DNA from 2 places in the Salinibacterium sp. NK8237 genome. Region 1 is predicted to be linked to the other one. Evidence: predicted binding sites of a transcription regulator. Region 1 holds the regulator's gene; the other holds the start of a gene.
What was found. The regulator HrcA, encoded in region 1, represses chaperone genes, less so after heat shock. The targets are predictions, from matches to a motif close to TTNGCACTCGNNNNNNNCGAGTGCNAA.
Positions count from the first base shown of each region.

Region 2: groES (co-chaperone GroES) is a predicted target of HrcA. The motif match lies at 1,157-1,183, and genes of this name have one in related genera.

Region 1 is NZ_JADYWE010000001.1:515,288-518,254, reverse strand. It holds gene I6E56_RS02515 (DUF4870 domain-containing protein) at 1-146, opposite strand, end outside; gene hrcA (heat-inducible transcriptional repressor HrcA) at 358-1,380, shown strand; gene dnaJ (molecular chaperone DnaJ) at 1,404-2,504, shown strand; gene I6E56_RS02500 (16S rRNA (uracil(1498)-N(3))-methyltransferase) at 2,511-2,967, shown strand, end outside.
Region 2 is NZ_JADYWE010000001.1:1,200,984-1,203,950, reverse strand. It holds gene I6E56_RS05810 (class I SAM-dependent methyltransferase) at 1-1,132, opposite strand, end outside; gene groES (co-chaperone GroES) at 1,256-1,552, shown strand; gene rarD (EamA family transporter RarD) at 1,691-2,635, shown strand; gene I6E56_RS05795 (ABC transporter substrate-binding protein) at 2,692-2,967, shown strand, end outside.

The DNA of each region.
Region 1 (2,967 bases):
TCTTTGAATACCAACCAGATAATCAGCGCCGGCAGGAAGCCGAGAATTCCACCGAGGTGAGCGAAAGATGCCCACTGGTTGTCTTCGGTTGCGGTCAGTTGTGCGGCCGGCTGGGGGGCTGCGGGCTGAGGATTTGCGTCAGTCATGTGTTCGTGCCTTTCAGGTGAACGAGGGAACTTCCCGGGTTTCATCAAAGTGCTCGGTGTCACACCTGAGCATTTCCTCAGAAAGGTAGCGCTCAAGTACAAAGACACGCTAGCGGTATGACTCGCGCGGTGCAACGGGTGTGTCGCGGTGTGTCGAGTAAGATTGGCAGTCGAACGGATTGAGTGCCAATCAGGAAAGGTGGGTGGTGGCATGGTTTCCGCCCGCGGACTTGACGTGCTTCGAGTCATCGTGCAGGACTACGTTGCTACGCGCGAGCCTGTCGGTTCTAAGTCGATCGTTGAACGGCATTCTTTTGGAGTGTCAGCAGCGACGATTCGCAACGACATGGTTTTGCTCGAAGACGAAGAACTTATTACGGCGCCGCACACCTCGTCGGGGCGTGTGCCCACCGATAAGGGCTACCGCATGTTTGTCGACCAACTGGCTGACTTGCGACCCCTCACGAGTGCGCAGCGTCAAGCAATCGAGTCGTTTCTTGGCCAAGCTGACGATCTGGATGACGTGCTTGCACGTTCCGTTCGCCTGCTGTCGCAGCTCACCAACAGTGTCGCTCTCGTGCAGTACCCATCGCTGGCAACGGCCAGGGTGCGCCATGTGGAGCTAGTTCCGCTCACGGCGACGCGGATCATGACGGTGTTTATCACCGACGCAGGTCGGGTAGAGCAGCGACTTATTGATCTCCCAGAGGCGCTTGATGAGGTGTTCTTGGGCGAGTTGCGGGCGAAACTCAACTCGGCGCTTAACGGGCAGGCATTGCCGGCTGCCGCTGAACGACTGGCGAGCTTCGCTGAAATTTTTCCAGTGGAACGCCGTCCGTTCGTCGCTCTAGTGACGTCGAGTTTGGTGGAACAGGTGTTGGCTAACCGTGCCGACAAGCTCGTTTTGGCTGGCACAGCAAATCTTGCACGAACCGAGCAAGACTTTACCGGCAGCATTTTTCCTGTACTCGAGGCAATAGAAGAGCAAGTAACGTTGTTGCGCCTCTTTGGAGAGATGGAAGTAGCAAATGGATCAGTTTCTACTCGCATCGGGCGAGAGAACGCAGAATTTGGATTAGAAGAGACATCGGTCGTCACGGGAGGGTATTCCTCCTCCGGCGGCGGACTTTCGCGGCTGGGAGTGCTCGGCCCAACACGCATGGACTATTCGAACAACATGGCAGCGGTTCGCGCGGTAGCGCGATACCTGTCACGACTTTTAGAAGACAACTGAGCTCGTAAGGAGCAATCGGAACTTTGGCAGATCACTACGAAGCCCTCGGCGTTGCGCGCGAAGCGACGCCAGAAGAAATCAAGAAGGCATACCGCAAGCTTGCTCGCGAGTTGCACCCCGACGTAAATCCGAGCGCGGATGCATCGGAACGCTTCAAGTCGGTAACTCACGCGTATGACGTGTTGAGTGATCCGCAGCAGCGCCAGCAGTACGACATGGGCGGAAGTGGCGGCGGATTCGGTGGAGCCAACTTCGGTTTCGGCGACATCTTCGAAACGTTCTTTGGTGGCGGCGGTGGCGGCCAGACCGCTGGTCCTCGTTCGCGTCGTGAGCGTGGCCAGGATGCTCTGCTGCGCGTCGAGGTCAGCCTCAAGGACACGATGTTCGGCGTCACTCGCGACATCGAGGTCAACACCGCTGAACTCTGTGAGACGTGTGAGGGCAGCTGCACTGCTCCCGGTACCTCTCCGGTTCGCTGCGATATTTGTCAGGGCAGTGGGCAGATTCAACGCCAGGTGCGCAGCCTTCTCGGCAACGTCATGACATCGAGCCCGTGTGGCACGTGCCGCGGCTACGGAAACATCATCGTGAACCCGTGCGCCACGTGTGCAGGCCAGGGTCGCGTTCGAGCTCAGCGCACGATTTCGGTCGATATTCCCGCTGGCGTCGAGACCGGTCTGCGTCTGCAGATGCCCGGTCAAGGCGAAGTCGGTCCCGCTGGTGGCCCGCACGGTGACTTGTTCTTGGAGATCAAGGTTCGCCATCACGACATTTTCAGTCGCTCAGACGATGATTTGCTGGCGACCGTCGAAGTGCAAATGATCGACGCGATCATGGGCACCACCGTCATGCTTGATGGGCTCGACGGCGAAGTTGAGGTTGGCATCAAGCCGGGAACGCAGAGCGGCGAGGTACTCACGGTCAAGGACCGCGGAATCACCGCCCTTCGCGGTGGCGGTCGCGGTGATTTGCGGTTGGGTATCCAGGTGGTCACTCCCACCAAGCTCAGCGGTGCCGAGCAAACGTTGTTCAAGCAATTGGCTGCCGTGCGCAAGAGCAAGCAACCGCACTTCGCTGAGTTCCAGCAGGGCTTGTTTGCGAAGCTCCGCGACCGGTTCCTCTAGGTCGTCGTGGCTCACCTCTATATCGATGAGGAGCTCGGTGACACGAGTGTCGGCGATACTGTTTCGCTCGGCAATGCTGAAGCGCGCCATGCTGTCACCGTTTCACGCTTGAAGGTAGGCGAAGTCATTGCCATCGGTAACGGGGCGGGCCTCGTGGTCTCGGGGCCGGTCGTCACAGCAGAACACACGCAGCTCACCATCGAAGTCGCCGAAGTGCAGCAAACTCCGCGGCGAACCCCGGCAGTGTTCCTCGCACAGGCTCTCGCCAAGGCCGACCGCGATGAACTCGCGGTGCAAGTGGCGACAGAACTCGGTGTCGACGGCGTGATTCCGTGGTCGGCGGCGCGCAGCATTTCGCGCTGGCAAGGTTCTAAGGTCGCCAAGGGGCGCGACCGCTGGGCAGCAATTGTGCGTGAAGCGAGCAAGCAGTCGTTGCGCACGTGGCTTCCTGACGTGCTCGATC
Region 2 (2,967 bases), 690 kb from region 1:
GCGTCAGAATCAGGGTCGCGCTGTTTTCGCCCTTGAGCGAGAGCGACGTTCTAAAAGCCGCGGGGTCGATATCGACCCCGCGCTTTTTGATTTCTAGAGTGCCGATCTTGCGCGCCGCTAATTCCTTCTTCAGTGAACGCTTGTCGAGAGTGAAATCTTCGACGATCTCAAAGCAGGCTGCGAAAGGTGACGCGACGGCGGCATCCGCGCTGAAGTAGGCGATAGACGTGTCGAGCATGCGACCGTTCAGTTGCCGCGCGAGATCACCGATGAGGCGAGCACGGATGACGGCACCGTCGGGCTCGTAAAGAAACTGCCCGAGCTCTCCCGCTGGTTCGTCCACGCTGTCGGCCGCGGCGGTGAGCTCAGCAGTACCGTGGTCCCCGATCACGAGGGCTGCGCGCCGGATGCCCGGGCGGGCAACGGTCCCGAACCACAGTCCGAGCTCGACAACTTCGCGCCCGACTGAAATCCACTGTGCTTCTGCGGTGTCGGGAATGAGGTCTCGGTCGATTCCGGGGCCGAGTTTGATGCCGGTCGGGTAACGCTCGGCAAGACCGAACGCAAAGTCGAGGGATGGTGTCCAGTCGGCCGGATTGGTGAGGCGAACCCGGGCATCGCGGCGGGCGGGATCCAGATAAACCCCGTCAATGCCGGTGAGGTCAGCAGATTCAGCATCGCCGTGCACGACTTGGGCATTGCTCCAGGGTGCGAGGTTGAAGCTTGCGAGCGCGGCGGTGGTTTCGTCTCGTTCGACCGCGGTGACATTGATGTCAAGAGCTGCGATGGCGAGAGCATCCGCTCCGATGCCGCAGCCGAGGTCTGCCACCCATTTCACGCCGGCTTTGGAGAATCGTCCGGCGTGCTGGGCGGCAACAGAAAGGCGAGTTGCTTGTTCGAGGCCGGCCTCGGTGAAGAGCATTCGGTCGGCAAACGGACCGAACTTGCTGGCAGCTTTCGCTCGAAGCTTGGATTGGCTGAGCACTGCGGCGACCAATGCGGGGCTGTGCCCAGCCTTGCGAAGCTCGGCGACAGTACGCACGATCTCGTCGCTCGAGTGCCACGTCGGTAGCGAGTCCAACAGGCGAAGGCCCTCGGCTGAAAGTAGCTCGCGCAATTCGCTCTGATTCATTCTCTAACCGTATCCGCATCCGTATTGGCACTCACGTTGATCGAGTGCCAACCAAGCCGTATAGTTGATCTGGCACTCCCGTACGGAGTGTGCCAGCCCAAGCACTTTAGAAAGAGGTCAAACGTGTCGGTGTCCATTAAGCCGCTCGAGGATCGCATTGTTATCAAGCAGGTCGATGCAGAACAGACCACCGCGTCTGGGCTCGTCATTCCTGACACTGCGAAAGAGAAGCCCCAAGAGGGTGAAGTAGTCGCCGTAGGTCCCGGTCGCATTGACGACAACGGAAACCGCGTGCCGCTTGACATCGCAGTTGGTGACAAGGTCATCTACTCCAAGTACGGCGGAACCGAGGTGAAGTACGGCGGAGAAGACCTTCTCGTACTTTCGGCTCGCGACGTTCTCGCTGTCATCGTTCGCTAAGTAGTCTCTCGCTCACGCGAAACTAACTTTCTCGTCTCCCGTTCGCGGTGAGGCGTTTCGAAAGCCCAGGGCCTCGGCTCTGGGCTTTCGTCGTTCCTGGTGGCTTTCACAGACAGCATCCGACCCTAGGATTTAGTTGTGACCTCCACTTCTTCGGCGACTGATCGCGTTTCGCCCAGCGGCCTCGGCTTCGCTGTTTCTGCTTATGTTTTGTGGGGCGCGATGCCGATCGTGTTCTTCTCGCTCAAAGAGTCGGGAGCGATCGAGATCGTTGCCTGGCGCATCGTGTTGTCTCTCGTGTTCTGTGCCGCCCTTCTGGTGGTTACGCGGGGATACACCCGGGTCATGGCTATTGTTCGCGATCGTCGCACCTTCTGGATGCTGGGCTTGGGCGGTGCCTTCGTCGTCGTCAACTGGCTCATTTACGTTTATGCGAGCCTCAACGGCCACATTGTTGAGGCAGCGCTCGGCTATTTCACGAATCCGATTGTCACGGTGCTGCTCGGAGTCGTTGTGTTGCGTGAGCGACTTCGCCCGCTGCAATGGGTGGCCCTAGCGATTAGTGCGCTCGCCGTTCTCGTCTTGGCGATCGGGTACGGCCGGTTTCCGTGGATCGCGTTGGGCCTTGCGTTCAGTTTCGGTCTCTATGGGCTCGTAAAGAAAAGCGTGGGTCCCAAGGCGGATGCCGTGGGCGGCCTTGCCGTTGAGACCGCGTTTCTGACGCCGCTAGCGATTGTGGTGTTGCTTGTGCTTGCGGCCAATGGGCAGCTCGCTGCGGGTACTGCGGGGCCGGGACATCTCACTTTGACACTCTTCTTGGGTGCTATCACGGCGATCCCGTTGATCTTGTTTGCGGCGGCAGCTCGTCGGCTGCCCCTCACCTATATGGGTTTGGCGCAGTATTTGGCGCCCATTCTTCAACTCATGGTGGGCGTTTTCGTGTTCCACGAGGCGATGCCTCCGGAGCGCTGGCTTGGTTTCGCCATCGTGTGGGTGGCGCTCGCCATCCTTACGTATGATCTGTTCCGCCACTCTTCTCGCACGCGGCTTGGTTCGCCTGCGGAGGCACCGGGCGCACCGTAGTATTCCTGTGAAGGTGCTCGATCGCCCGAGATCGCTCCACCGTGAGAGGTAAGTCCATGACGAGGTTTCGCACGACTCGCGGTGTGATCGCAGCGGCAATGGTTGCTGTGGCTCTCGCAGCATGCAGTTCTCCGGAACCGACTCAAACGCCGGTCATTGCATCGACTCCCACCGCCACGCCTTCGCCTGAGTCAACACCGACCGGTGATGGCGTTCTTCGCGTGGGAACAATTTTTCCCACCAGCGGCACTTTTTCTTTCTTGGCTGCAGCGCAGAAGGCTGGGGTCGCAGCAGCGGTGAAAGAGATCAACGCCGCTGGCGGCGTGAACGGT